3 regions of the Aeromonas sp. EU05-FHT14A05 genome follow, and region 2 is predicted to be linked to each of the others. Evidence: predicted binding sites of a transcription regulator. Region 2 holds the regulator's gene; each other region holds the start of a gene.
The links. The regulator sigma-54, encoded in region 2, starts transcription at its own class of promoters, with help from an activator protein. The targets are predictions, from matches to a motif close to TGGCACNGTTTTNGCTT.

Region 1 (10,064 bases), on a different contig from region 2:
TTGCGACCGTCAGGCTGCCGATGACGACCCGTCCCACGGCTTTCGGAGCGGCGGCGTGAGCTATACCACTGCGGTGATCATGGAGTGGCTGGCGTCCGTGCTCTGGCCGCTTGCCCGGGTGAGCAGCCTGCTGATGGTGATGGCGGTGTTCGGCAGCCGGCTCGCTCCTGCCAACGTTCGCATGGGGCTGGCGCTCGCCATCACCTTCATCATCGCCCCTCTGCTGCCCCCCATGCCCAAGGTGGAGCTGTTCTCCGTCGGCAGCTTCCTGGTGCTGGGGCAGCAATTGCTCATCGGCATAGCGCTCGGCCTCATGACCCAGTTTCTGCTGGAAAGCTTCGTGATGGCGGGCCAGATCATCGCCATGCAGACCAGTCTGGGCTTCGCCACCCTGGTGGATCCCATGAACGGCCAGTCGGCCCCCGTGGTGGGCCAGTTCTACCTGATGCTGGCGACCCTGGTGTTCCTGGCGGTGGACGGCCACCTCCTGATGATCAGGATGGTGGTGCTGAGCTTCGAGACCCTGCCGGTCTCGGACAGCGGGCTCAGCCTGCCCGCCATCCGCAGCCTGGTGAGCTTCCTCGGGGTCATGTACCAGGCCTCCCTGGTGATGGCCCTGTCGGCCATCATAGCCCTGCTGCTCATCAACTTCGCGTTCGGGGTCATGACCCGGGCGGCCCCCCAGCTCAACATCTTCAGCATCGGCTTTGCGGTCAGCATGATGTCGGGCCTGTTTATCCTCTGGCTCACCATAGGGGGTTTCATGGGGCACTTCGATTCCCTCTGGGAGCGGGTGCAGGAGACCAGCTGCGAGCTTATCAAGGTCCAGTGCCTGGGGGGGCAGAATGGTTGATACCGGTCTGCTCGACAGTTGCCAGCCAGTCGGGAGACTGCATCTCATTGATACCGAGCGGGTCAACGGCACCGAACAACCAGGCCATGCTATCGGCTGGCTGATCGACAGCGGCCAGTCAGTCGGGGGACTGCATCTCATTGATACCGATCGGGTCAATGGCACCGAACAACCAGGCCATGCTATCGGCTGGCTGATCGACAACGGCCAGTCGGTCGGGAGACTGCATCTCATTGATACCGATCGGGTCAATGGCACCGAACAACCAGGCCATGCTATCGGCTGGCTGATCGACAGCGGCCAGTCAGTCGGGGGTCAGCGTGGCTGATACCGATCAGGAACGCACAGAACAACCCACGGGCAAACGACTGCAACAGGCCCGGGAAAAAGGGCAGATTGCACGCTCCAAGGAGCTGGGAACCGCCAGCGTCCTGCTGGCGACCGTGTTCGGCTTGCTGATGATCAAGGAGAGCCTGGCGGGTGCCATGGTCAAGGTGCTCACCATGGGCTTTACCCTGGACCGGGATCAGGCCTTCGATCCCAACGCCATGGGGGTCATGCTGCCCACCCTGCTGTGGGAGCTGCTGCAACCCCTCGGCCTGCTGTTCCTGCTGGTGACCATAGCCGCCTTCGTGGGCAACACCCTGCTGGGGGGGATGAACTTCTCCTCCGAGGCCATGCTGCCCAAGTGGAGCAAGTTGAGCCCCTTGAGTGGTTTGAAGAGGATGTTTGGGGTGCAGTCCTTGGTGGAGCTCGTCAAGTCCATCGCCAAGGTGGTGTTCATCAGCCTGTTCGCCTGGTGGATGCTGTCGAGCCAGTTCAATCACCTGCTCAATCTCTCCCTCGAGGGTTTCCCCGGCGGCATCATAGACGCCCTGGATCTGCTGCTGTGGATGCTGATCATCCTCTGCTGCGCCCTGATCCCCATCGTCGCCATAGACGTGCCCTTCCAGACCTGGAACCACAATCGCCAGCTCAAGATGACCAAGCAGGAGATCAAGGACGAGTTCAAGGACAGCGAGGGCAAGCCCGAGGTCAAGGGGCGGATACGCCAGTTGCAGATGCAGATGGCGATGCGCCGCATGATGGGGGATGTGCCCAAGGCGGACGTCATCATCACCAACCCGACCCACTACTCGGTTGCCCTGAAGTACGACGCGGGCAAGCCGGGGGCCGCGCCCAAGGTGCTGGCCAAGGGGGTGGACGAGGTAGCGATGAAGATAAGGGAGATAGCGCGGGAATACGACATCCCCGTGATGTCCTCGCCGCCCCTGACCCGGGCCATCTACCATGCCACCGAGATTGGCCAGGAGATCCCCGAGGGGCTGTTTGCCGCCGTGGCCCAGGTGCTGGCCTACGTCTATCAGCTCAAGAAGTTCCGCCGTGGTCGTGGCCGCCGTCCGACCCCGGTCGCCAGGGATCTCCCCATTCCGCCGGAATATCGCAAGTAATCTCTATTTTGGGAGGCGCTGGTTGTCTCCATCCCCAGGGATCAGTCCACTGTGCCACCGGAATATTGCATCTAGCCTCGCTCCCGCCCCGTTTGCCATGGATCGGCTCGCTATTCCCCACACTGATCACCATGGCGCTGCCCATTCCAGCGGGATTTGCGGGCAACACCTCGCTGCCCATCAAGCTACCCGAACGTGTCCTCCGACGGACTTCTGACAGCATCAAAATAAAATTCATATAAATCAACTTGTTGGGTAATTGGCTTGATATTTGCTTTAATTCGCCATCGGCAGTGGTAAATCGAGAAGAGCGATGGGATTAAAGGCTGGAGTGAGCCGTTTCAAAGAGTACAGATGGTTGCTCAGCAAGGGGATAGGGACCCCGTTGCTGGTGCTCGCCTCCCTCGGCATGGTGGTGCTCCCCATACCGCCCCTGATGCTGGATATCCTCTTCTCCTTCAACATCGCCCTCTCCATAGTGGTGCTGCTGGTGGCCGTCTATACCCGTCGGCCGCTGGAGTTTGCCGCCTTCCCCACAGTCCTGCTGATAGCGACCCTGCTGCGGCTCGCGCTCAACGTCGCCTCCACCCGGGTGGTGCTGCTGGAAGGCCACAACGGCAGTGCGGCGGCGGGCCATGTGATCGAGGCCTTCGGCAACGTGGTGATCGGCGGCAACTATGCGGTGGGCATCATCGTCTTCATGATCCTGGTGATCATCAACTTCGTGGTGGTCACCAAGGGTGCGGGCCGGATCTCCGAGGTGAGCGCCCGCTTTACCCTGGATGCCATGCCCGGCAAGCAGATGGCCATCGATGCGGACCTGAACGCCGGTCTCATCAACCAGGAAGAGGCGAAGAAGCGCCGTCAGGACGTGACCCAGGAAGCGGACTTCTACGGCTCCATGGACGGTGCCTCCAAATTCGTGAAGGGGGATGCCGTCGCCGGCATCATGATCCTCTTCATCAACATCATCGGTGGCTTCATCATCGGCATGATGCAGCACCAGCTCAGCTTCGGTGAAGCAGCCGAGATCTACACCCTGCTCGCCATAGGTGACGGCCTGGTGGCGCAGATCCCGTCCCTGCTGCTCTCCATCGCCGCCGCCATCATAGTCACCCGCCAGAATACCGATCAGGACATGGGCACGGCCGTGCTCGGCCAACTGTTCGAGAACCCCAAGGCGCTGGTGATCTCCGCCGGCATATTGCTGATGATGGGCAGCGTGCCCGGCATGCCGCACCTGGCCTTCCTGAGTCTGGGGGCCGTGGCGGCAGCGGGCGCCTGGTGGCTGCTGCGCCGGGAGAAACTGAACAAGGCGAGGGCGGCGAGCGGTGAACTCTTGCCGGCCCAGGGGGATGCCCCGGTGGAGCAGAAGGACCTGAGCTGGGACGACGTCATGCCGGTGGACATCATAGGCCTGGAGGTGGGCTATCAGCTCATCCCGCTGGTGGACAAGAACCAGGGGGGCGAGCTGCTCAACCGGATCAAGGGGGTGCGCAAGAAGCTCTCCCAGGAGTTCGGCTTCCTGGTGCCTGCGGTGCATATCCGCGACAACCTGGATCTCGCCCCGAACCAGTACCGCATCACCCTGATGGGGGTGAGCACCGGCGAGGCCACCGTCTATCACGACAAGGAGATGGCCATCAACCCGGGTCAGGTGTTCGGCCAGATCCAGGGCATAGCGACCCAGGATCCCGCGTTTGGACTAGAAGCTGTCTGGGTCGCCAAGGATCAGGTCTCCCAGGCCCAGACCCTTGGCTACACAGTGGTGGATGCGGCCACCGTGGTGGCAACTCACCTCAGTCAGATCCTCTCCAACCATGCCGCCCTGCTACTGGGTCACGACGAGGTGCAGCAACTGCTGGACATGATAGGGAAGCATCAGAGCAAGCTGGTGGAAGGGCTGGTTCCCGAGGTGATCAGCATGGGCAACCTGGTCAAGGTATTGCAAAATCTCCTCAATGAAGGCGTGCCAATTCGCGATATGCGCACTATCCTGCAGACCCTCGTGGAATATGCGCCACGCAGCCCGGACCCGGAAGTGCTGACCGCCGCCTGTCGTATCGCCCTGCGCAGGCTGATCGTGCAGGAGATTGCCGGCCCCGAGCCCGAGCTGCCGGTGATCACCCTTTCACCAGAACTGGAACGCATATTGCATCAATCCCTGCAAGCAGGTGGGGGAGATGGCGCCGGTATAGAGCCGGGACTGGCGGAGCGGATGCAGCGCTCCCTGGTGGAAGCCACTCAACGACAAGAACTGGAAGGCCAGCCGGCCGTGCTTCTGACATCGGGGATATTGCGCAATACCCTGGCGAAATTTGTCAAGAATGCCATTCCTGGATTACGCGTCCTGTCTTATCAGGAAGTGCCTGATGACAAGCAGATCCGCATCGTCAGTGCGGTGGGACAGGGCTAGTTAGCGGAGATGACGGGTGAAGATTAAGCGGTTTTTTGCCAAAGACATGCGCACGGCGCTGGCCGAGGTCAAGGAGACTCTCGGGCCGGATGCCGTCATCATGTCCAACAAAAAGGTCACCGGTGGGGTGGAGATAGTCGCGGCCGTCGATTATCAGTCCCAGGTGCCTGGACCTAAAGATGCGCCGGTTCGCCGTCAGTTGAACGATGAGAGCGTCAATATCTCGTCTGCGGGCAAGCAGATGACGCGCTCGGCTCCCCCCAAGGAGCAGAACGAATACTATGCCGATACCCTGGCGGCCCTGCTGGCGCGCCAGCAGAAGCTCAACCCTGCCAATCCGGCGGGCAACGGCACCCCAGCTCCGGCACCATGGTCCGGGAATGGGGCCGCTGGCGGCAATCAGTCCGCGGGACTGGCGTCCGCCAACGGCGCACCCAGGACGCTGGCCGAACAGGGCCAGTGGGGTGCGGCCCCCGAGCCTGCCAAGCCGAAGGCGCGTCCTGCCCCCGGCCCCCGTGCTGCCCAGTCCGCCCCGCGGGATCAGGAGATGGAGGGGATGCGCAAGGAGATGGCCAGCATCCGCAAGCTGCTGGAGCACCAGATCTCCGGTCTGATGTGGCAGGAGGTGGAGCGCCGCGAGCCGATGCGGGCGCTGCTCATCAAGGAACTCAAGAAGATGGGGTTCGATGATGCCTTCGCCGATCAGCTGGCCGGGCTTATCCCGGAAGACATGCCCATCCATCAGGCCATGGCCCAGCTGGCCGAGGTGCTGACGGCCCAGCTCAAGATCAGCGAAGACGACATCTTGCGCCAGGGCGGTGCCGTGGCGCTGCTCGGCCCTACCGGGGTGGGCAAGACCACCACCATCGCCAAGCTGGCGGCTCGCTTTGCCATGAAGTATGGCGCCGAGCAGGTGGCCCTCATCACCACGGACAACTACAGGATCGGGGCCCACGAACAGTTGCAGACCTATGGTCGCATCATGGGTTGCCCGGTGCGTCAGGTACGTGATGCCGAGGAGCTGGCCAATGCGCTCTATCAGTTCCGTCACCGTCGGCTGGTGCTCATCGACACCGCCGGGGTAGGGCAGCGGGATATCCGCCTGACCGAGCAGCTCGACACCCTGGTCAAGAATGCCAAGGTGCGCATTCGCAGCTACCTGGTCATGTCAGCCACCTCCCAGCGCCGGGTGATGCAGGAGGCGGTGGATCACTTCCGGCGCATTCCGCTCTCCGGCTGCATCCTGACCAAGCTCGACGAGAGCCTGAATCTGGGTGAGGTGATCAACGTATGCATTCAGAACGCCCTGCCCATCAGCTACATCACAGATGGACAGCGGGTGCCGGAAGATATTCAAGTTGCCAATGCGGCGCTGCTGGTCGGCGCGGCCATGGGCTCGCTGGAGCGGGAAACAGAAGACCCTTACTTCTGGGGTTCAGGCTTTGGCGAGGCCGAAGATTCGGAGTTTTATGAGTAACATGTATATGGATCAGGCGAGTGGTCTGCGCAAAATGCGTCAAAACAATCGAGTAAAAGTGATCGCCGTGTCCGGAGGCAAGGGGGGCGTCGGCAAGACCAACGTGACCCTGAACGTGGCGGGAGCCATGGCCGCCCAGGGCAAGCGGGTGTTGGTGCTGGATGCCGACCTGGGTCTGGCCAACGTCGACGTCATGCTGGGGCTGCGGGTGCACCGCAACCTCTCCCATGTGCTGGCGGGGGAGTGCACCATAGACGACATCATCGTCGAGGGGCCCTACGGCATGATGATAGTGCCGGCCACCTCGGGCACCCAGTCCATGGTCGAGCTGTCGCCGGTGCAACATGCCGAGCTCATCCGCGCCTTCAGCGAGATGAAGACCCAGGTGGACGTGCTGCTGGTGGACACGGCGGCAGGGATCTCCGACATGGTGCTGAGCTTCACCCGCGCGGCTCAGGACATCATGGTGGTGGTGTGCGACGAGCCCACCTCCATCACCGATGCCTATGCGCTCATCAAGATCCTCTCCAAGGATCACGGGGTGTTCCGCTTCAAGGTGGTGGCCAACATGGTTCGCTCCCTGCGCGAGGGGCAGGAGCTCTTCGCCAAGCTGACCCGGGTGACCGACCGCTTCCTGGACACCTCTCTGGAGCTGGTGGCCTGCGTGCCTTACGACACCAACCTGCGGGCCGCGGTGCGTAAGCAGAAGCTGATCGTCGAGGCGTTTCCCAAGTCCCCCGCCTCCCTGGCATTCCGTGCCCTGGCGAACAAGGCGGCGAGCTGGCCCATCCCGAACCAGCCGGGGGGACACCTCGAATTTTTCCTGGAAAACTTATTGCAAAAGCCGGTCATAGCACAGGAAGACTCCCGTGAATAAAGCCCAAGCATACTTGCGTCATCAGGATTCCTACGTGCTGGTCGAGCGTCATGCTCCGCTGGTCAAGCGGATTGCCCAGCATTTATTGGCTCGCCTGCCAAGCAGTGTCTTGCTGGATGACCTGATCCAGGCAGGTATGATTGGGCTGCTCGAAGCCTCCCGCAACTTTGACGGCAGCAAGGGCGCCAGCTTTGAAACCTATGCCGGCATCCGCATCCGCGGCGCCATGCTCGACGAGATCCGCCGCGGGGACTGGGTGCCCCGCTCGGTGCACCGCAACAGCCGTGCCATCGCAGAGGCGATCGAGAACGTGGAGCAGGCCCATGGCCGGGATGCCAGAGACACCGAGGTGGCCGCCAGCATGGGGGTCTCCCTTGGCGAATACCATGCCATGCTGCAGGATGTCTCCTGCGGCAAGATCATCGGCATCGAGGATCTCGGGGTCAGCGAGGATGTGATAGGGCATCCCGATGACGCCAGCGGTCACGGCGGCTTCGACGATCTGGCGGCCGAGCGCTTTCAGGGCGCCCTGGCCGAACACATCGCCCGCCTGCCCGAACGGGAAGCCCTGGTGCTGTCGCTGTATTACGACGAAGAGCTGAACTTGCGTGAAATCGGGGAAGTCCTGAGCGTGAGCGAGTCTCGGGTGAGCCAGATCCACAGCCAGGCCATGCACAGGCTGCGGGCCCGTTTGAGAGATTGGAATTTATAAGTGGTTGTACTGGCTACACTGGAACGCAACTCTAAGGCATAATCCGCACCATAAAACCTGCGATCTGCATCATGTAAGTGAGCCGTTTTGGCGGCTATTTAGGAGGGAATTTTGGACAAGAACATGAAAATCCTCATCGTCGACGATTTTTCAACGATGCGCCGGATTATCAAGAACTTGCTGCGTGACCTGGGATATAACAATACCCATGAAGCAGACGATGGCAACACGGCCCTGCCGATGTTGAAAAACGGCGATTATCAGTTCGTGGTCACCGACTGGAACATGCCCGGCATGCAGGGCATAGACCTGCTCAAGGCGATCCGTCTCGATGACAAGCTCAAGCACCTGCCGGTACTGATGGTGACTGCGGAAGCCAAGCGCGAGCAGATCATCGAAGCCGCCCAGGCCGGGGTCAATGGCTATATCGTCAAGCCGTTCACTGCCGCCACCCTCAAAGAGAAGCTCGACAAAATCTTTGAACGAATCGGCTAAGGAGCGGCAGGGATGAAGGCCAAAACGAGTGCCATGATCTCGCTTGAACAGGCAAGGATGCTGGTTGCCCACCTGGAGCGAGAAGAGTTTGAACAGGCCGATACCATCCTCGCCGATGTGTGCGCCCCCAATGCGGCGGCCCTGTTTGACAAGGTGGGGCAGCTGACCCGCCAGTTGCACAACTCACTGCAAGATTTTCGCCTGGATCCCAGGATCCCCGACCTGGCCACCCATGAGATCCCGGATGCCCGGGAGCGGCTCAGCTATGTCATCGACATGACGGACAAGGCGGCCAATCGCACCATGGATGCGGTCGAGGCCAGCCTTCCCATCGCCGATCGGCTCAATGACAACATTCAGCTGGTGATGCCCAATTGGAATGCCCTGATGAGCCGGGATCTTGAACTGGGCCAGTTCAAGGCACTCTGCCATCAACTGAATGATTTTATTAAGGCTTCGGAGACGGATGCCGATAAGTTACGACAACTGCTGACTGAAATCCTGATGGCTCAGGATTTCCAGGACTTGACCGGTCAGATGATCCGCAAGGTGATCAAGCTGGTGCAGGAAGTTGAAACAAAGTTGATAGAGATGCTGACCATGTTTGGTGAGGCCGTCATCGAGAATTCGGCGCGCAGCCTGCCGGCGAGCGGCATCGAGGCAGAGGGCCCCATCATGAACCCGCAGACAAGGTCCGATGTGGTCAATGGTCAAGATGATGTGGACGATCTGCTGTCTAGCCTGGGATTCTAATGGAGTGACGCATGGCCTTCGAAGTTGATGAAGACATACTGCAAGACTTTTTGGTCGAAGCATCAGAAATATTGGAACAGTTGTCTGAACAACTGGTCGACTTGGAAAAGCGGCCCGATGACAAGAATCTGTTGAATGCCATCTTCCGCGGCTTCCATACCGTCAAGGGGGGAGCGGGTTTCCTCTCCCTGACCGAGCTGGTGGACGTCTGCCACGGTGCCGAGAACCTGTTCGATATGCTGCGCAACGGCAAGCGAACCCTCAGTGCCGAGCTGATGGATGTCATCTTGCAGGCTCTTGATGCCATCAACGTCATGTTTGCCCAGGTGCAGAACCGGGAGCCGACCAGCCCGGCCTCTGCGGATCTGCTGCACGATCTGCACGAGCTGTGCAAACCCGAAGGGCAGGAGCAGCTGCGTACCGCCAGTGTTGCCGCCCCGCAGCAGCCAGAACCCGAGCCCGAACCTGAACCCGTCATCGTCGCCGAGAGCGCCCCTGTGGCCGTCAACGGTGGCGGCTCCATCGACGAGATCTCCGCCGACGAATTCGAGCGTCTGCTGGATGAACTGCACGGTGCCGGCAAGGCGCCGACGGTGTCTGCCGCCCCCGTGTTGAGCGGTTCGGGCGACATCACGGACGACGAGTTCGAGGCCCTGCTCGATCAGCTGCATGGCCAGGGCCAGCACGGCGGCGCCCCGGATCTCTCCCCGCTGCAATCGGTACAAAAAGAGGTGGACGAGCTCATCGACGACGACGAGTTCGAACGCCTGCTGGATGAATTGCATGGCCGTGGCCAGGCGCCCCAGCACAGCATGGCGGCTGCACCGGCTCCCGAGCCCAAGGCTCCCGCCGCGCCCGTGGCCCCCAAGGCGCCGGTCACGGCCAGCGCCACCCCCGCCAAACCCGCTTCTGCACCGGCCAAACCGGCCCCGGCACCCGCCCCTGCCAAGCAGGCGGCCCCCGCCGAGAGCAGTGCGGTGCAAAACGACACTACGGTGCGGGTGGATACCAAGACCCTGGACGTCATCAT
Region 2 (10,064 bases):
GGAAGACTGGCTGTACAGGAACTTGCCAATCAGGTCTTCCAGCACGATGGCGGACTTGGTGTCTTCTATCATGTCGCCATCCTTGAGCATGCTGGTGCCCATCTCTTCATCGGTGAAACCCGGTGCCAGGCCGACATACTGCTCGCCCAGCAGACCCGAGGTCAGGATGGAGAGGGTGCTGGTTTCGGAGAACTCGCCAGCACTCTTCTGCATCTGCAGGGAGACGATGGGCACCTGGCTCTTGGCATCCAGCGTGATGTCGCTGACTCGACCGACGACGACGCCGCCGACCTTGACCGGCGAGCGCACTTTCAGGCCGCCGATATTATCGAAATGGGCGCGCAGGGTATAGGTTTCTCCTTCCGGTTTGAAACTCAATCCCGCCACTTGCAGTGCCAACGCCAGAATGGCTGCGATGCCAGCCAGCATGAAGGCACCGACCAGGAATTCTACTTTGCTGAACTTCATCTTTCCCTTATCCAAACATGACTGCGGTGAGTATAAAATCCAGACCGAGCACGGCCAGGGATGAGTGGACCACGGTACGGGTCGTCGCCTGACTGATCCCGGCCGAGGTCGGCTTGGCATCATAGCCATTGAAGAGCGCGATCCAGGTCACCACCAGCGCGAATATCACACTCTTGATGGCCCCTTGCATGATGTCGTCCTGCCAGTCGACGGAGGCCTGCATGGCAGACCAGAAGCTGCCCTCATCCACCCCTAGCCAGTCGACCCCGACCAGTTTGCCGCCGAAGATGCCGATCAGGCTGAACATGAAGGCCAGCAGCGGCATGCTGATGGCCCCGGCCCAGAAGCGGGGCGCCACTACCCGGCGCAGCGGATCCACTGCCATCATCTCCAGGCTGGAGAGCTGCTCGGTGGCCTTCATCAGTCCGATCTCGGCGGTGAGAGCCGAACCCGCACGACCGGCAAACAGCAGGGCGGTGACCACTGGGCCCAGCTCCCGCAGCAGGGAGAGGGAGACCAGGGGCCCCAGACTCTGCTCGGCGCCGAAGTCCTTCAGTACGTTGTAACCCTGCAAGGAGAGCACCATGCCGATGAAGAGGCCGGACACCAGTATGATGGCGACCGATTGTACTCCCACCACATAGAGCTGCTGTACCAGCAGGGGGAAGTGCTTGCGGGGCTCGGGTTTGCCCGCCAGCGCGTGAAACAGCATGATGGTGGCACGGCCGACGGCGCTGATGAACCGCACCCCGCTCCGCCCCAGCTTGCTTATCTGACTTATGAACATCACAGATCCTGTAGCAGGTCGCCTGCCGGAAAATGAAACGGAACAGGACCATCGGGCAATCCCTTGAGGAACTGCTCGACCTCGGGATTGTGCTCCTCGCGCAGTTGCTCCGGCGTGCCCTGCGCCACTACCCTGCGGTTGGCGATGATGTAGGCGTAGTCGGCGATGCTCAGCACCTCCTTCACATCGTGGGTGACGATGACGGAGGTGATGCCGAGGGCATCGTTGAGTTCCTTGATGAGCTTGACCAGCACCGCCATGGTGATGGGATCCTGACCGACGAAGGGCTCGTCATACATGATGAGATCCGGATCCAGCGCGATGGATCTGGCCAGGGCCGCACGACGGGCCATGCCGCCGGAGAGCTCGGAGGGCATCAGGCGGGCGGCACCACGCAGACCCACCGCCTGCAGCTTCATCATGACGATGGTGTGGATCAGCTCTTCCGGCAGACCCGAGTGTTCCCGCAACGGGAAGGCCACGTTGTCGAACACCGTCATGCCGGTGAACAGAGCGCCGCTCTGAAACAGCATGCTCATCCGCTTGCGCACCTCATACAGGCGGCCGCGGGAGAGGGTGGGAATGTCTTCCCCGTCAAACAGAATATGACCGGACTCAGGCTTGAGCTGGCCACCGATCAGGCGCAGCAAGGTGGTCTTGCCGATGCCGCTGGGGCCCATGACGGCGGTGACCTTGCCACGGGGAATGGTCAGGTTGATCCTGTCGTACAGCAACCTATCTCCGTGACTGAAGGTCAGGTCGGAGATGGTGATCAGGTCATCGTTCAAACAATTGTCCATCCGGTATAAATGAAGAGCGAATTTTATGGGCTAGTCTAGGTCTAAGCAACAGCAAGGAACAACTATTGAGCGGCTTTGCCCCCCAAATACGCGACAGTTTTATGTAACAACTTGCATCAGCAGCAGAGCGTCCCGCATCCGATTCGCTTATCTCGACAGACTTTTTTATAATCCCGCAGCAAATTTCGGCCCGGAGCTGTGCCTTTATGTCTGTAAAGCCTGAAAAAGTGTCTGAATTGTTCGATTTCCGTCGCAGTGCCCGTGCGGTGCTGGACATAGAAAAACAAGCCATCGATGGACTCTACCAGTACCTCGACGAGACCTTCGAGCGCGCCTGCGAGATGGTGCTGCGCTGCGCCGGCAAGATAGTGGTCACCGGCATGGGCAAGTCGGGTCATGTCGGCAACAAGATTGCCGCGACCCTGGCCAGCACCGGGACGCCCGCCTTCTTCCTCCACCCTGGCGAAGCCAGCCACGGGGATCTGGGGATGATCTCCGCCGGGGACCTCATCATCGCCATCTCCAACTCAGGCGAGAGTGACGAGATCCTGGCCTTGCTGCCGGTGCTCAAGCGCCGCGGCATTCCGCTCATCTGCATGACAGGCAACCCGGCCTCCACCATGGCGAAAGAGGCCAACGTGCACCTGTGCATCAAGGTGGAGAAAGAGGCCTGCCCGCTGGGTCTGGCCCCAACCTCAAGCACCACGGCGACCCTGGTGATGGGGGACGCCCTGGCCGTGGCCCTGCTGGAAGCTCGCGGTTTCACCGCCGATGACTTCGCGCTCTCGCACCCGGGCGGATCACTGGGCAAGCGGCTGCTGCTGCGGGTCGGCGATCTGATGCACAGTGGCGAGCTGTTGCCCCGGGTGGGGATAGATGCCACCATCAGCCAGGCGCTGCTGGAAGTGAGCCGCAAGGGCCTCGGCATGACGGCTGTGGTGGATGGGCAGGGGCTGCTGGCCGGTCTGTTCACCGACGGTGACCTGCGCCGGATCCTGGATCTGCAGGTGGACATTCACCACACCCCGATCAGCCGCGTAATGACGGCCAACTGTGTTACCGTAGGGCCTGAGATGATGGCGGCCGAGGCCGTCAAACTGATGGAAACCAGAAAGATTAACGGATTGCTGGTGGTGGATGAAGAACGGCGACCACTTGGCGCCTTCAACATGCACGACCTGCTGAGAGCCGGGGTGATTTGATGCAAGACGTACCGACCCTCTATGGTCCGGTGACGCGCAGCCAGTACGAGAAGGCGGCGCAGATCCGCCTGCTGGTGTGTGACGTGGATGGGGTGCTCTCCAATGGCTTCATCTATATGGGCAACCAGGGTGAAGAGCTGAAAACCTTCTGCACCCGTGACGGTGCTGGCATGCGTGCCCTGCTCAACGCCGGCATCGAGATCGCCATCATCACAGGGCGCAACTCCCGTATCGTCAGCGATCGGATGAGGGGTCTGGGGGTGCAGCACCTGGTGCAGGGGGCGGATCAGAAGCTGCCCCACTTCGAGGCGCTGCTGGCCAAGCTTGGTCTGGAGGCGCCGCAAGCCGCCTACATGGGGGACGACACCATAGATCTGCCGGTGATGCAGGCCTGCGGCCTCGGCATAGCGGTGGCGGATGCCCATCCGCTGGTGCTGGCTCGTGCCGATCTGGTGACCCGCCTCGGGGGCGGAGTGGGCGCGGTGCGCGAGGTGTGCGATCTCATCCTGCAGGCGCAGGGCCTGGGCGACTACCAACCCGAGGCTTCGGTATGAACAAGCAGACGTTTCTGTTCGGCCTGCTGTTTCTGGCGGCGCTGGCCGCCTGGCAACTCGGCGAGATCGAGCTGGCGCCCGAACCGGCTGCCAAGGTAGAGAACTATCAACCGGATTTCACCGCCAAGAACCTGGTCACAACCCGCTTCAACGAGCAGGGCAAGCGGACCGAGCGGTTGGAGTCCGAATATGCGGAGTATTACCAGATCCTCGAGCAGGCCACCTTCGACAAGCCGGTGGTCTACATGTTCGATGAGCAGGGGGAGGCCGAGTGGAAGGTCACGGCCGAAACCGGGGTGCTCAACACAGATGACAACGTGATCCTGCGTGACAAGGTCCATCTGGACGGCCTGCTGCCGGCGTCTTTCATCTCCACGCTGGATACCCCCTATCTGGAGCTGGATCTGGTGACCCAGGACGTGAGAAGCAACCAGCACATCAGCATAGTGGGTCAGGAATTCCAGACCGAGGGCGTTGGCCTGAAGGGCCATCTGGATCGTAAATATTTCGAATTACTGGATAAAGGCCATGCCACTTATTTCAATGAAAAACGTTAATCTGGCCCTCGCGGCCCTGCTGCTGTGCAGTACAGTGAGCGCCAAAGAGTCCGACTTTGCCGAGAAGGTCTATGTGGATGCGGTCAAGCAAGTGGCCGAGATGCAGGACAACCGCATCACCTTCAGCGAAGACGTGATCATCACCCAGGGCACCATCAAGATTAAGGCCGACAAGGTGGTGGTGATCCGCTCCGGCGACAAGGGCGCCGAGGTGATGACCGCCTATGGCAATCCTGCCACCTTCTTCCAGATCCTGGACAACGGCAAGCCGGTCAATGCCCACGGCAACAGCATTCGCTACGAGCTGAAGAACCGTCTGGTCACCATCACGGGCAACGGTCAGCTCAAGCAGGAAGACAGCCAGGTCACCGGCGACCTCATCCGCTACGACATCGTCAAACAGAAGATGATCGCCGAGAGCAAGGGACCCACCCAGCGCGTCAAGACGGTGTTCCTGCCGGATCAGGTAGAAAACTTCGACAAACCCGCCGATCAGAAGAAGTAGGAAACAGAAGCCATGGCAGTGTTAAAAGCAACGGGTTTGCAGAAGAGCTACAAGCGCCGCATGGTGGTCAGCGACGTGAGCCTGGAAGTGGGCACCGGCCAGATAGTGGGGCTGCTTGGCCCGAATGGTGCTGGCAAGACCACCTCCTTCTACATGATCGTGGGCCTGGTGCAGCGGGATGCGGGTCTCATCACCATCGACGAGCAGGACATCAGCCTGCAGCCCATGCATATCCGCGCCCGCAATGGCATCGGCTATCTGCCCCAGGAGGCCTCCATCTTCCGGCGCCTGTCGGTGTTCGACAACCTGATGGGGGTCATGCAGACCCGCAAGGGGTTGAGCCGTGAGGAGCGTGAGGATAAGGTCGAGCAGTTGCTGGAAGAGTTCAACATCACCCATATTCGCGACAGCCTGGGTCAGAGCCTGTCTGGCGGGGAGCGACGCCGGGTCGAGATTGCCCGGGCGCTGGCGGCAGAGCCGCGATTCATCCTGTTGGATGAACCCTTTGCAGGTGTTGATCCTATTTCGGTCATAGACATCAAGAAGATCATCCAGCATCTGAAGGAAAGAGGGCTGGGCGTGCTGATCACGGACCACAACGTCAGAGAGACGCTGGATGTGTGCGAGAAGGCCTACATCGTCAGCCACGGCAAGATGATTGCCGAGGGCGCACCGGCCGATATCCTCGCCGATGAGCAGGTCAAGCGCGTCTATTTGGGCGATCAATTCAGTCTATAGTAAGGGGGCACCCCTCATTTTTGTTAGGTGACTGCCTCGCTGAACATAAGGATATCCCGACGTAGATGAAGCCGACATTACAGTTGCGTCTCGGTCAGTCCCTGACCATGACGCCACAATTACAACAAGCGATTCGTCTGCTCCAGCTCTCCACTCTGGAACTCCAGCAGGAAATTCAGCAAGCGCTCGATAATAACCCCTTGCTGGAGCAGGAGGAGAATGAGGCGCAGGAAACCAGCCCGATAGAGCCCCAGGACGCCAGTCAACTCGACTCCAGCGACGCCATGGCGCAGGACAGCATGCCGGATGAACTGCCGGTGGACACCACCTGGGATGAGGTCTACTCCGCCGGGACTGCCCAGAGCGCCGGCCCCATTCATGACGGGGAAGACAGCGTCTATCAGGGGGAAACCACCGAAAACCTGCAGGACTATCTGCTGTGGCAGATGCGACTGACGCCGTTCAGCGATCTGGATGCCGCGATCGCCCTCGCCATCATCGATGCCATCGACGAGTCCGGCTACCTGACCGCCTCTCTCGAAGATATTCAGGCTGCAGTCAGCAGTGAAGAGGTAGAAGTTGAACTGGATGAAGTGGAAGCCGTGCTCAAGCGGGTGCAGCATTTCGATCCGGTCGGCATAGCCGCGCGCTCGGTGCAGGAGTGTCTGCTGATCCAGCTTGGTCAGTACTCGCCGGACCTGCCCTGGCTCAATGAGGCAAGGGAGGTGATCCGCGAGCACATGGACCTGCTCGGCAACCGCGACTATCGCACCCTGGCGCGCAAGACCCGGCTCAAGGAGAGCGATCTCAAGGAGGTGCTGGATCTCATCCAGCAACTGGAGCCCAGACCCGGCAATGGCATCATCCAGAGCGAGTCGCAATACGTGATCCCGGACGTCTCCGTGGTCAAGAAGGGGACGAAATGGGTGGTTGAGCTCAACCCGGATTCGGCGCCGCGCATCCGTGTCAACGAGGCCTATGCGGCCATGGCACGCAATGCCCGCAGCAGCACGGATACCCAGTTCATCCGCTCCCATTTGCAGGAGGCCAAGTGGTTCATCAAGAGTCTGGAGAGTCGCAACGACACCCTGCTCAAGGTGGCCAGCTGCATCGTCGAGCAGCAGCAGGGCTTTTTCGAATACGGTGAAGAGGCCATGAAGCCCATGGTACTCAACGACATCGCCGAGGCGGTGGAGATGCACGAGTCGACGATTTCACGGGTGACGACCCAGAAGTACATGCATACGCCCCGTGGCATCTTTGAACTGAAGTTTTTTTTCTCCAGTCATGTCAACACGGAGGGAGGAGGAGAGTGCTCATCGACCGCAATTCGCGCCCTGATCAAGAAGCTGGTGACGGCCGAAAACCCGGCCAAACCGCTTAGTGATAGCAAGATCGCGGATTTGCTGGCCGAACAGGGTATTATGGTGGCGAGACGCACGATCGCAAAGTACCGTGAATCCTTGTTGATCCCGCCATCCAATCAGCGCAAACGCCTGGTTTAGGCAAACAAAAGGAAGACGTTATGCAAATTAACCTGACCGGACACCATGTCGAGATTACCGAAGCTCTGCGTGATTATGTGAATAACAAATTTGCCAAACTCGAGCGTCACTTTGACCATATCAACAACGTACATGTGGTGTTGAGCGTCGAAAAACTGAACCAGATCGCCGAAGCCAAGCTGCACGTCAGCGGGGGAGAGGTGTTCGCCAATTCGCAGCATGCCGACATGTATGCGGCGATTGATACCCTGCTGGATAAACTGGATCGGCAGATCATCAAGCACAAAGATAAGTTAAATCAAAAATAACTATGCAACTTGAACACATACTGAGTCGGGACTGCACCAAGAGTGCGGTCCCTTGTACCAGCAAGAAACGCGCCCTCGAGATCATCAGTGAGCTGGCTGCAGAGCGCCTCGGCGCCTCCCGCCAGGTGCTGTTCGAAAGCCTGCTGGCGCGGGAAAAGATGGGCAGTACCGGGATCGGTGCCGGTATCGCCATTCCCCATGGCCGGATCGACGACGCCTTTGCGCCGACCGCCGTGCTGATGACCTTCTCCGAACCCATCCCTTTCGATTCTATCGACAATCAACCGGTTGACCTGCTCTTTGCATTGCTGGTGCCGGAAAGCGAGTGCAAGCAGCATCTCAAGACCCTTTCCCTGATGGCATCCAAGCTGGGTGACAAGGCCGTCTGCCGCCAGTTGCGCCAGGCGACCAGCGACGAAGAACTCTATCAGATCATGACCTCGGCCTGATGCCGGGTCTGACACCGCCACGTTGGCGTGAGGGGACAAGATGCAGTTAATAGTGGTAAGCGGTCGTTCGGGCTCCGGCAAGACGGTGGCCCTGAGGGTGCTGGAGGATCTGGGTTACTACTGCGTGGATAACCTGCCGGTCAACCTGCTGCCCCAGCTGATCGTCTCGGTGGAGAGCCAGTATGACAAGCTGGCGGTCAGCATAGACGTGCGCAACCTGCCGACCCAGCCAGACAAGCTGGACAACCTGCTGACCCAGGTGCGCAACGAGGGGCGGGTGGAGTTCTCCAGCTTCTTCTTCGATGCAGACAACGGGACCCTGCTCAAGCGCTATGGCGAGAGCCGCCGGCTGCACCCCCTGTCCCGCAAACAGCTGTCGCTGGATGAGGCGATCCGGGAAGAGACCCACCTGCTGGCGCCCCTCTCCTCGACCGCCGATCTGCGCATCGATACCACCAACCTCAGCATTCATGACCTCAGCGAGCTCATCAAGACCCGGGTGCTCGGCAAGAAAGAGAACGAGCTGGTGCTGGTGTTCGAGTCGTTCGGCTTCAAATACGGCATCCCCAAGGATGCGGACTTCGTGTTCGATGCCCGTTTCCTGCCCAACCCCCACTGGATCCCGGAGCTCAAGCCGTTTACCGGTCAGGATGAGCCCGTGGCCAACTACCTCTCGGCCCAGGCGGACGTGATGCTGTTCATCCAGCAGATAGAGAACATGCTGGTGACCTGGTTGCCCCACCTGGAGCGCAACAATCGCAGCTATGTGACCGTCGGCATAGGTTGTACCGGCGGACAGCACCGTTCGGTGTTCATCGCCGAGCGGCTGGCCAGCACCTTCCGACTGCTTGGCAAGAACGTGCAGATCCGTCACCGCACGCTGGACAAGCGCTCCACCCAAGCCTGACAGACCCACAGGATGTTCAGATGACAGTTTCCGCCTCGGTAGAAGTCAAAAACAAGCTGGGAATCCATGCCAGACCGGCCATGATGCTGTTCGAGCTGGTGCAGGGGTTCGATGCCCATGTGCTGCTGCGCAACGAGGACGGCATCGAGGCCGATGCGGACAGCGTGATCGGCCTGCTGATGCTGGACTCTGCCCAGGGTAAGCAGGTGGAGGTGCAGGTGGAGGGCCCCGAAGAGGTGGAGGCCCTGGCCGCCGTGGTGGCGCTGTTCACCTCGGGCTTCAACGAGGAGTGAGCGACGCCTCCTCCGCCGTCATGAGCCAGCGCGCGCCAGCGCCTTGAAGTCGTAAAAGTCCCGACAAGCCAGCAGATTCCTGCTGGCTTTTTCGTTCATCAGCGCCAGAAACAGATCGTAGAGCCCCATCGCCTCCTCGTAGTCCGCCTTGCTGATGGCGAGCACGAAGACGAGGGTGGCGGTCTCGCCATTGCCCCAATCGATACCCTGAGGGGCCAGCACGGTATAGACCAGGGTGCGGCGGGCCAGCAGGCCGAGGGAGTGGGGCAGGGCTATGCCCTCTCCCAGCATGGTGGAGACGATGCGCTCCCGCTCGTGCAACGACCCCCTGAAGCCCGGCTCTACCAGCTGCTCGGACTCCAGCTGGTCACAGATGCGGCCAAACAGCTGCGCCTGGCTGAGCGGCTCTGTGACCACCATGAAGTGGTCGGCATCGAAGTACTTGTCCAGCAGGTAGGGGCGGGTGCGGTCGATCAGCACCAGCTTGCCGAGCTGCTCCAGCTGGTATTGGGTCGGGAAGGGAGCGACCTGCACCACGGGGGCGTTCTTCTCGCTCACCTTGACGGTGCTGATGACAAAGTCCTGCTCGATGTGCGCCAGTCCCTCGTAATCCCGTACCGATTCCAGGCTGGTCAGCTGCAGCTGGGGGTACTCCCGCCGGATGCGCGCCTCCAGTACCCGGAAGGTGGCGTTGCCCGCATCGCACAGGAGCATGGCCTGGGGACGACGGGTGTAGCCGATGTCATGGTGGCGCTCCAGGCCGACCCCGATATGGATCACCAGATAGCCGATCTCGTGATGGGTCAGCCGGTAGGGGGTCTGCCTTATCCACTCCGAGATGGCGGCCAGGGTGATGTCGTAGGCGAGGGGATAGTACTGCTTGATGTGGTCCGCCAGCGGGTTGTGGCTGCCTATCTGGTATTTGACCCGCAGCAGCATGGCGCTGATGTGGGTCTGCAGATCGGCCCGCAACTGCGGGTCGGCGCGCAGG
Region 3 (10,064 bases), 150 kb from region 2:
AAGATCGAGGCTCAACTGCTCGATGGCCAGGGCGTCAGCCTGCTGCGCAGACGGATCGCGACCCCGACCACGGGGTACGGTGATTTCCTGGTGGCCATCACCTATCTGGTGAGGGAGATACGGCAGGCGATGGACAGCGCCTTCACCCTAGGCATAGGGCTGCCCGGGGCGATCGACCCGCAGACGGGGCGCATCAAGAATGCCAACTGTCTGTTTCTCAACGGGCAGGACCTCAAGCAAGACTTGACCCGGGCGCTGGGCCAGCCGGTCTGGCTCGCCAATGACGCCGACTGTTTCGCCCTCTCGGAGGCCGTCGACGGGGCGGGAGAGGGGGGCAGGGTGGTGTTTGGCATCATCCTCGGCACCGGCTGTGGTGGCGGCTTGGTGGTCAATCGCCAGCTCATCGTCGGTCCCAACGCCATCACCGGGGAGTGGGGTCACAACCCGCTGCCCGGTTATGACCCGGCCTGTGATGGCCCAAGCCAGCCCTGTTACTGCGGGCGCAGCAATTGCATCGAGCGCTTCGTCTCCGGGACGGGGTTTGCCGGCCGTTTCGTGGAGCGCCATGGCCGCGGGCTGTCGCCGCTCGGGATCATCACGGCCGCCGCCGAGGGGGATGTGGAGGCCCAGGTCCACTATGACCATTTCATCCAGGCCCTGGGCCGCAGCGTCGCCAGCCTGATCAATGTGTTGGATCCGGATGTCATCGTACTGGGGGGCGGCCTCTCCAACATCGCCTCCCTCTATCGTGATCTGCCCGCGGCAGTGGTTCCCTACCTCTTCTCGGAGTGGTGCCTCACCCCCATAGTGCCTGCCCGCTACGGGGACAGCAGCGGGGTACGCGGCGCCGCCTGGCTGCCGAGCTGTGTCGAAGGAGCCACCACATGGGCCATATGAGCCGTGGCCGAGGAGAGAGCGCCGACTCGCCTCCCCCGGCGGGCGATGCCTGCCAGGGGCTGAGACACTGCCTCGGGCCCTAGTCCCCCACCCGATTTGATCCATGCCCTTTGCCTTACATTGCGTCGCGATGGGGGAAAGGCATGCCTGAATTTGTCCTCCCTTCGGGGAGGCAGATAAATAAATGCTTGTATATCAAAAACATAAAACTCAAGGAATGATAATAATGAAACTGACAAACCTGTCCGCCCAGCTCCTTGCCATCCTGGCCCTGAGCACCCCTTTCATGGCCAGCGCCGTGGTGGAGACCAACACGGACTTCGGGCGCCTGAGCCTGGGGGGCGATGCGGAGATCAACCTGAACGCGTCCAACACCACCCGTGGCAACGTGCTGGGTCAAACCAGCGAGACTCGCACCGATCGCTGGGACGAGGATGGTCGCCTGCTGCTGAACTTCCTCGGGGTACGGGAGCTGGAAGATGGCCGCTATGGCCAGATCCAGATCCAGCCCACCATAGGCACCAACGGCGGTGCCGGTGCCGATGATGCGTACCTGGGGTTCGGCCAGCGCAGCAACTGGGGGATGAAGGTCGGCCGCTTCGAGGCCTACGACATGTTCCCGCTGGGGCAGGACATCTTTGTCGAGCACTCGGGTGACAGCGCCAACGACCTCTACTCCGATGGCAATGGCTATGTCTACATGCTGAAGGAGGGTCGTGGCCGGGCAGGCAAGGGGGGTCAGCTGCTGCTCAACAAGGAGACGGGCAACTGGTATCTGGAGCTCTCCACCCTGATCGGGGACCGCACCAATCTGTTTGCAGGCCAGCAATACCACGGCTATGCGCTGACCAAGGCCAAGGACTCCATCATCGTGCGTCCCGTCATCGCCTGGAAGGGGGAGAACCTCAAGGTCGCCCTGGGGGCCGAGGGCAACGTGATCAGCGACGCCATCGTCACCAGCGACGACGTCTCAGTGTCTGATCGCATGGGTTATGGCCTCACCACCAGCTGGACCCAGGATGCCCTGATCATCAATGCCAACCTGGCCCGTATGGATGCCGAGGCTGAAACCGATACCACCCTGGGCGCCAACCTGCTCTGGCACAATGCCGGCCTGGGTTACATCTACGCCATCAACGACATCAGCAGCGCCAATCTGAACAACACCAGCGCCGATTTCGGCAATATGGTGGGCAAGCACACCATCAACACCGTATACGCCTCCTACAAGATCCCGAGCGTGCTGGATCTGAACAACTTCGATATCTATCTGGGAGCCTACTGGTCCCAGCTGAATGTCGACAGCAGCGAGGTGGACAACATCGATCGCTACGGTGGCCGGGTGCGTTTCAAATATTACTTCTGATGGAAGCCAGATTGGCAGAGGGGGGCAAGGGCCCCCCTTTTCCATTGACCAGAGTGCCGGCCCTTACCGGAGGTCGCTGGCCTGTGCTAGGATGGAGGCCTGTTAACCGGTTACCGTTGATGAAGCCATGGCCAATATTACCGATGTGTCGCGCCTCGCGAATGTGTCTAAAGCCACCGTTTCCCGCGTCCTGAGCGGCTCGCGCGGTGTGCGTGAAGAGAGCCGGTTGGCCGTGTTGCAAGCCGCCGAGCAGCTGAATTTCCGACCCAATGCCACGGCTCGCTCCCTGGCGACCCAGGCGACGGATTGTGTGGGCATCATACTCCCCTCCCAGCTTGGCAATCGTCTGGCCAGCATGCTGCCGCTGCTGGAAGGCGCGCTGGTCAAGACGGGCAAGAGCATGCTGGTGCGCTTTGCCGACGAGACGCAACAGCAGCAGCAAGCGGTCGATGAGTTGCTGGGAGGACGTTGTGATGGCGTCTTGGTCCTCGGTACCAAACAGCCTCTGAACCCGGACCCACGGCTCATTCAGCTGGATGGGGTGAGCGATACCGGCAACCTCAATCTCAGCTATGACCTGACCTTTGCCACGGAGAGTGCCTGTCGTTTCCTGCTCGGCAAGGGCCATCGCCAGCTGGTGCTGATGCTGGATGACAAGGTCTCGCCTGCGGGAAAGAGCGCCATTCAGGGCTACCAGCAGGCACTGCAGCAGCAATCCCTCCCCTATAACAGCCAGTTGGTGATCGACGGTACCGACAACCAGCAGGCGCTGCTCGGCTTGCTCAATCGCTACCTGCCCTTCACCGCGCTGGTGGTGCAGCAAGATGCCCAGGCTGCCGACGCCATGCGGCTGCTGCGCGAGTTCAACCTCCATATTCCTCAGGATGTCTCCGTCATCAGCCTGGAAGGCTCCGCCCTCGCTAGCCAGTTGACCCCACCGCTGACCTGCATCGAATACCCGAGTGAGCGGCTGGCCCAGGAGAGCGTGCGGGTGTTGCAAGTACAGCTGGCGCAGAGTCTGCGACCGGCCGAAGAGCAGCAGAAATTCCAGGGACGCCTGGTGGTGCGTGAATCCGTGGTGGCCCGCTAGGGCTTGACCTTGCTGCGGGCGTCAGCTTTAGGCTGACGGCACATCAACAGAGGAGATATCCCATGACCATAGAACTCACCATTTCCGGCATGTCCTGCGGTGGCTGCGCCGCCAGCCTGCAAAAAGCCCTGCTGGCCCAGAGTGCCGTCAGCCAGGCCCAGGTGGATTTTGCCAGCAGCAAGGCCATCATCGAGAGCGAGCTGAGCAGAGCCGAGTTGATCGCGCTGATCGAAGCCAGGGGATTTAGTGCGGAGTGATTTATCCCTATATGGGTAAAAATCAGACCAATATTCTGCTTACTTGTTTTTATTGTTGAGATTGATCACTTAAAAACGAGCCAGATTGGATGAAAATGCTGCTGTCAACTAACCCAAAAGGATTGCAGCATGACTCACCCTATCCGCAAGACCCTGATCGCCGTCGTCCTCGGCATGACCCTCTCCCCCCTGGCCATGGCCCTGCCGCAGGTTCATATCCTGGCGACCGGTGGCACCATAGCCGGGGCGGGGCAGTCCGCCACCCAATCCAACTATGAAGCGGGCAAGGTGGCCATCGAGACCCTGATCGCCGCCGTACCCGAGATGAAGAACGTGGCCGAGGTGAAGGGGGAGCAGGTAGTCAAGATCGGCTCCCAGGACATGAACGACGAGGTGTGGCTCAAGCTGGCCAAGCGGGTGAACGAGCTGCTGGCCAAGGATGACGTGGATGGCATCGTCATCACCCACGGCACCGACACCATGGAAGAGACCGCCTACTTCCTCAACCTCACCGTCAAGAGCGACAAGCCGGTGGTGCTGGTCGGCGCCATGCGCCCCTCCACCGCCATGAGTGCCGATGGCCCGCTCAACCTCTACAACGCCGTGGTTACCGCCTCCGACCCCAGCTCCAAGGGCCGTGGCGTCATGGTCGCCATGAACGATACCGTGCTGGATGCCCGCGACGTCACCAAGACCAACACCACAGGGGTGCAGACCTTTGCCGCCCCGAACTTCGGCCCGCTGGGTTACATCCACAACGGCAAGATCGACTACCAGCGCAGCCCGGCCCGCCTGCACACCAGCAAGACGCCGTTTGACGTGAGCAAGCTCGACAAGCTGCCGCAAGTGGGCATCGTCTACAACTATGCCAACGCCACCGATCTGCCGGCCAAGGCCATGGTGGATGCCAAGTTTGACGGCATCGTCAGCGCCGGGGTGGGTAACGGCAACCTCTACCACACACTGTTCGACACCCTGGCCAAGGCGAGCAAGGATGGCATCCGGGTGGTGCGCTCCGCCCGCGTGCCGACCGGCGCCACCACCCTGGATGCCGAGATCGACGACGCCAAGTACGGCTTCGTGGCCGCCGGCACCCTGAACCCCCAGAAGGCGCGCATCCTGCTGATGCTCTCCCTGACCCAGAGCAAGGATCCGGCCCAGATCCAGCGCTGGTTCCAGCAGTTCTGAGTCCGGGGTTCAATCCGCGAACCTAAATCCATGAAGAAAGGGCAGGATCCGATCCTGCCCTTGCTTATGGCGCCATGTTCAGATGCCAGGTGCCTTCAGCTCACCATCAGCCAGCCGCAGAACCCCAGATACACCAGCCCCACGCAGGCCAGCCTGCCCGCCGTCATTCGCCCGCGACTGAAACCCCACCACAGCAGTGCCACTGCCAGCAGGGTCACCAGGGAGGAGACCAGCATGGCGCTGTCGAGCAACCAGGGGGTGAACAGCAGGCAGAATGCCTTGGGAATGGTGCCCTGGATCATCATGGCGCCGGAGATGTTGGCCAGCGCCAGCCGGTACTTGCCCTGCCGCACCCAGATCAGCACGTTCATCAGCTCGGGCATCTCTGTCGCTACCGGGCTCAGCAGCAGGGCCGCCAGCACGGGAGATAGGCCGAACAGCTCACCCATGCTCTCCAGCTGATGGACGAACAGCTGCGCCGCCAGCGCGACCACCACCAATGCCACCAGGGTCTGCAGCAACACCTTGTGAAGGGCCGGGATGCCGGCCTTGGGATCCAGCTTGAGGGGCTCTGGCAACGGGGTCTCGTGGCTGTCGGCCTGTTTCAGCTCGCGCCGCACATAGAGGAGGTACGCCAGCACGAACAGCGGGGCCAGCCAGGTCTTGCCGGTGAAGGCCACCATGCCGAGGGCCACCGCCACCAGGAAGATGCCGACAAACCAGGCCTGATCCCGACCTATCTCGCGCTGCACCTCGTCATTGATGACCCTGTGCTCGCGGCTCATACACAGCAGCATGGTCAGGCCGACGGCGGCATAGCCTATGGTGGAGAGCACCAGGGGGCCACCGAGGGCGGCGCCTATCCCTATCTGTTGCTGGGCGGGGGCATTCCCCATCAGCAGCGCGCTCAGGGTGACTATGCATTCGGGCAAGGCAGTGCCGAGGGCCGCCAGCAGGGAGCCGGTGGCACTCTGGGAGAACTTGAAGTGATGGCCGGTCCATTCGATACCGTTGACGAAATATTCGCAGGCCAGGTAGATGGTGACGGCAGAGAGCAGAAATAACAGCAGGGTGATCAACATAATAGGCAACCGCCAGGCGAGCAGAACAACCGATGGACCCGATACGGCTCGCCCGGCTGGCTTGCGTATCGAGGCCAAAGGTCTTGCAGAGCGATAGATGCTATCGCCGCCCATGCCATGGATCGGCAGATCCAAGAATGTTGACATGAGCCCGGCCCGGATCACGGGCGGGTTGCTACTCCCCAATGACAGTGCGGGGTTTTTACCAAGAGACGGGTCACCCCACAAGGAAAATGGCGGCTCATCCCCCCGGCAACTTGTAAGGGGATGTAACCTGGCCAGCGACCATTCCCATCAGTCTGCTCGCCAGGATCCGCATCCCGCCCACAGGATCCTCGCCTTGGCACAGGGATTGCTATGAGTTGACTACTGTCCACATTGACTTGGGAAGGGTGAACGATGAAACGGTGGATCCAACATTTTTATCAGCTGAATCGCCTCAACTGGCTGATGGTCTGGCTGCTACTCTGCTGCAGCATCATATTGCTGTTCCCGGCCGGGCTGATGAAAGGCGCCGTCAGTCAGTGGGCCACGGCTCACGCCGCCTGGCTGGGGGTTGGCATGCTGATCGCCATCTCCTACTTCTGCAGCCAGGGTTTCCTGATCGCCTGGGAGTGGGCCTGTGACGAGTGGCAATCCCGTCGTCAACAGGATCAACTGGCCCAGATGATAGGTTTCCTCGACTTCAACGAGAAGGCGGTGCTGCGGGAGTTCGTGCTGCAACGGAAAAGCGTCATAAACCTGCCGATCACCGAGCCTGCCGTCAAAAACCTGATGGATGCTGGGGTGCTGACCTATGCCTATGGCAAGCCGGTGCGAGAGAAAGAGGACGAAAACCAGATCCGCGCCCTGATGATTGCGCTGCCGGCACGGCCGCTGCTGACCTACAAGGTGCTGGGGCTGTCGCGCGGCAAGATGAGCGACGAGCAGGTGGAGCAGATCATGAATGCCAGACCCAAGTTCGCCCAGAAGAGCTTCCAGCGCTGAGCCGCCACCATCCTTCAAACGAAAGAGCCGGACACTGTCCGGCTCTTTGCTATCTGGTTGGGGCTACTCGGTTCTTGCCTTGAGATAACCGGCGTAGTCGGGCACCTGGACGCTGAATGCCTGCTGCATGTGCGGGCTGTCCATGATGAAGTCCGCCGTCGCTTCGTTGGTGGCGACCGGGATGTTCCAGACCGCCGCGAGGCGCAGCAGTGCCTTGACATCCGGATCGTGCGCCGCGGGATTGAGGGGATCCCAGAAGAAGATCATCACGTCGATCTTCCCTTCGGCGATGAGGGCGCCGAGCTGCTGATCGCCCCCCATGGGGCCGGAGAAGAGGCAGGTGATGGGAAGCTGCGCCTTCTTGCCGAGCAGGGTGCCGGTGGTGCCGGTCGCATAGAGGTGGTGGAGCTTGAGCTCCTCCTTGCGGCGCAGCACCCAGTTCAGCAATGGGGTCTTCATGTTGTCGTGAGCCACCAGGGCTACCCGCTTGTGGGGCGCCATCTCACGTGCAATCAGTTCCATGGAAATCATCCGTAGCAAAGTGATGGGAATAGGGCCGTATCCTAATCGAAAGCGGCGTGTGCTGCTCTGCCCTGCATCGTAACTGTGATCACTGCAATGGTTCAATCCGGCTTGGGGCAGAGCCTCGTGTGCCGAGCCCGGCGGTGCGCCCCGTGCCGTGAAGGGGGGGGGCTGACTTGGGGAAACCATCCGGTTGGCTCCTGCCTGGCAGACAGTAATGCCCGTATGTTTCAGATTCATGCCTGGGCTTGAAGCTGGCGACCCAGAAAAAACCCGCCTTGGCGGGTTGGGGGCAGATCTTGATGACATCCGCACTCAGGATGATGCGGTATGAAGCTGGGATTGCTGATAATTTTCCAGGCCGATGCGAGCGATGAGGTCCAGCTGGGTTTCCAGCCAGTCGACGTGCTCCTCCTCGTCTTCCAGGATCTCCTGGAGCAGGTCACGGCTGACGTAATCATGGACGGATTCGGCATAGGTGATGGCCACTTTCAGGTCGGGGATGGCATCCATTTCCAGTGACAGATCGCAGCGCAACATCTCTTCGACTGTCTCACCGATGCGCAGCTTGCCCAGATCCTGCAAGTTGGGCAGTCCTTCCAGAAACAGCACTCGTTTGACCAGCTCGTCGGCATGCTTCATCTCATCGATGGACTCATGATATTCCTTGTGTCCGAGCCCCTTGAGGCCCCAGTCATCGTAGATGCGGGCATGCAGGAAATATTGGTTGATGGCAACCAGCTCATTGGCCAGCACCTTGTTGAGGTGGGCAATGATTTTGGGATCTCCTTTCATCGACATTACTCCTCGTGTTCGAGCCTAGGGCACCGATCACTAGAGCGTAGTCGAGAAAAATGACCATAAGAAGATGGCGAATCGGCTCCCCTGCAAGGGAGAGCATCCGCTCGATGAAGTGAAGGGGTCGGAAAGAGGCGCTTCAGGCCACTTCGTAATAAAGGGGCGCCTGCTCCGACTCCAGCTTGTCGATCTCGGTGGCGATGATCTCCATCGCCATGCGCACGCACTTGCCACATTGGGCACCGACTTCCAGCGACTGTTTCAGCTGTCTGAACTCGGTCTTGCCTGCCTGTACCGCCTTGCGGATCTGGTTATCTGTGATGCCGCGGCACAAACACACGTACATATTAGTGGACCTCATGCTGGAATGAGATGAAATCTAAATGAGAATGGTTCGTAATGCAAAGAACGAATGGTAATAAGATCCCCTGCTTGCCAGTGATTCCCCCCTTGAGGAGAATGCAACCATCAGAGAGGAGACCAAGATGCTCAAGAAACTATTCAGTGCCCTGTTCAAGGGGCAAGCTGCCCAGATAGTCGATGTCACGCCCACCGAATACGCCGGCTATCTCATCTATCCCGAACCCATGGCGGAAGGGGGGCAGTACAGGCTGGCCGGTCGCATCACCAGAGAGATCGACGGGCAATTACAGACTCATCGCTTCATCCGCTCCGATCTGTTCGCCAACCCAGCCGACGCCGAGCGCTTCATGGTGCAAAAAGCCCATACCTTCATCGATCAGATGGGGGAGCGCATGTTTGAGCCGCGGGTGAAGCCGGACGACAGTTCATCCTCATGATCCCTGCCGAGGTGGATCTGTTGCGCCAGGCTCTCGCTCACGCCGGTGAGCGTCGCCTGATCTGGCTGGAAGGGCTCGAAGCCGATTGCATCACCCGCGCCGAACCCTTGCTGGGGGAGGCTGTCTTCTGGCTGGGGGATGGCCCCGAACGCCATAAGCCACTGCCTGCCGCCAAGGCGCTACAACGGCTCGGTCAGGAGTGCGATACCCTGGTGTTCAACGCCTTCAGCGGCTTTCATCCCGATGCCTTCGGCGCCCTGGCGGGCACGCTGCGCGCCGGGGGTCTGCTGCTGTTGCTGACGCCTCCCAGAGAGGCGTGGCCAGCCTACCCGGATCCGGACAGGTTGCGACTGGTCGCCCAGCCTGAGGATGCCAAGCTGGCGGGCCATGGTTTTATCGCCCGCCTGGTGCGGCTGCTGACAGGGGATCCTGCCCTCTCCTTGAGTCCTCCCGCCGGCATCGAGCCCTGGCGTCCTCTTGACGCAAGCCGGCCACTCAGTACCGATCAAGCCCGTGCGCTGCCGGCCATTCACAAGGTGTTGCATGGTCATCGCCGTCGTCCGCTGGTGCTGAGCGCGGATCGTGGCCGCGGCAAGAGTGCGCTGCTGGGTCTGGCCAGCGCCGATCTGCTGCGTCAGGATCCCGGCCTGCAGATAGTGGTGACGGCACCCGCCCAGGCGACCGTCGCCACGCTCTTTGCCCATGCCTCGGCGGCGCTGGCAGACACGCCTGAGCGGTTGGCGGGCCTGACCTATGTGTCGCCAGACCGAGTCGCTCAAGGGGATGTGCAAGCGGATCTGCTGCTGGTGGATGAGGCCGCCGCCATTCCGACCCCGCTGCTGGAGGCCATCCTGGCTCATCACAGCCGCATAGTGTTCGCCACCACCGAGCACGGCTATGAGGGGACGGGGCGTGGCTTTCATCTGCGTTTCAAGCGGGTGCTCGATAGGCAGACCCCGGATTGGCAGGAGCTGCATCTGGCGGAACCCATCCGCTGGAGCCGGCATGATTCGCTGGAGCCGCTGATCTTCCGGCTGCTCGGCCTCAATGCCGACACAGTGGCCCCCCAACCTCCGA

Region 1: a site for sigma-54 is predicted at 2,565-2,581, ahead of flhA (flagellar biosynthesis protein FlhA). Genes of this name have one in related genera too.
Region 3: a site for sigma-54 is predicted at 6,222-6,238, ahead of AC3WR3_RS14510 (superinfection exclusion B family protein). Genes of this name have one in related genera too.

The regions. Positions count from the first base shown of each region.
Region 1 covers NZ_JBYTDH010000012.1:14,395-24,458, forward strand. The annotation lists gene fliR (flagellar biosynthetic protein FliR) at 56-853, shown strand; gene AC3WR3_RS16170 (hypothetical protein) at 846-1,181, shown strand; gene flhB (flagellar biosynthesis protein FlhB) at 1,174-2,304, shown strand; gene flhA (flagellar biosynthesis protein FlhA) at 2,618-4,720, shown strand; gene flhF (flagellar biosynthesis GTPase FlhF) at 4,737-6,197, shown strand; gene AC3WR3_RS16190 (MinD/ParA family protein) at 6,199-7,074, shown strand; gene AC3WR3_RS16195 (RNA polymerase sigma factor FliA) at 7,067-7,786, shown strand; gene cheY (chemotaxis response regulator CheY) at 7,910-8,281, shown strand; gene AC3WR3_RS16205 (protein phosphatase CheZ) at 8,294-9,034, shown strand; gene AC3WR3_RS16210 (chemotaxis protein CheA) at 9,046-10,064, shown strand, end outside.
Region 2 covers NZ_JBYTDH010000010.1:167,734-177,797, reverse strand. The annotation lists gene mlaD (outer membrane lipid asymmetry maintenance protein MlaD) at 1-468, opposite strand, end outside; gene mlaE (lipid asymmetry maintenance ABC transporter permease subunit MlaE) at 476-1,255, opposite strand; gene mlaF (phospholipid ABC transporter ATP-binding protein MlaF) at 1,255-2,055, opposite strand; gene AC3WR3_RS15295 (KpsF/GutQ family sugar-phosphate isomerase) at 2,262-3,257, shown strand; gene kdsC (3-deoxy-manno-octulosonate-8-phosphatase KdsC) at 3,257-3,811, shown strand; gene lptC (LPS export ABC transporter periplasmic protein LptC) at 3,808-4,368, shown strand; gene lptA (lipopolysaccharide transport periplasmic protein LptA) at 4,355-4,873, shown strand; gene lptB (LPS export ABC transporter ATP-binding protein) at 4,886-5,611, shown strand; gene AC3WR3_RS15270 (RNA polymerase factor sigma-54) at 5,677-7,116, shown strand; gene hpf (ribosome hibernation promoting factor) at 7,137-7,424, shown strand; gene ptsN (PTS IIA-like nitrogen regulatory protein PtsN) at 7,427-7,873, shown strand; gene rapZ (RNase adapter RapZ) at 7,914-8,780, shown strand; gene npr (PTS phosphocarrier protein NPr) at 8,801-9,073, shown strand; gene AC3WR3_RS15245 (BglG family transcription antiterminator) at 9,092-10,064, opposite strand, start outside.
Region 3 covers NZ_JBYTDH010000010.1:18,497-28,560, reverse strand. The annotation lists gene AC3WR3_RS14540 (ROK family protein) at 1-897, shown strand, start outside; gene AC3WR3_RS14535 (carbohydrate porin) at 1,124-2,263, shown strand; gene AC3WR3_RS14530 (LacI family DNA-binding transcriptional regulator) at 2,391-3,353, shown strand; gene AC3WR3_RS14525 (heavy-metal-associated domain-containing protein) at 3,416-3,610, shown strand; gene ansB (L-asparaginase 2) at 3,740-4,798, shown strand; gene AC3WR3_RS14515 (sodium:calcium antiporter) at 4,894-5,880, opposite strand; yybP-ykoY riboswitch at 5,969-6,076, opposite strand; gene AC3WR3_RS14510 (superinfection exclusion B family protein) at 6,280-6,867, shown strand; gene AC3WR3_RS14505 (methylglyoxal synthase) at 6,931-7,389, opposite strand; gene bfr (bacterioferritin) at 7,705-8,184, opposite strand; gene AC3WR3_RS14495 (bacterioferritin-associated ferredoxin) at 8,327-8,533, opposite strand; gene AC3WR3_RS14490 (HlyU family transcriptional regulator) at 8,673-8,987, shown strand; gene AC3WR3_RS14485 (tRNA(Met) cytidine acetyltransferase TmcA) at 8,984-10,064, shown strand, end outside.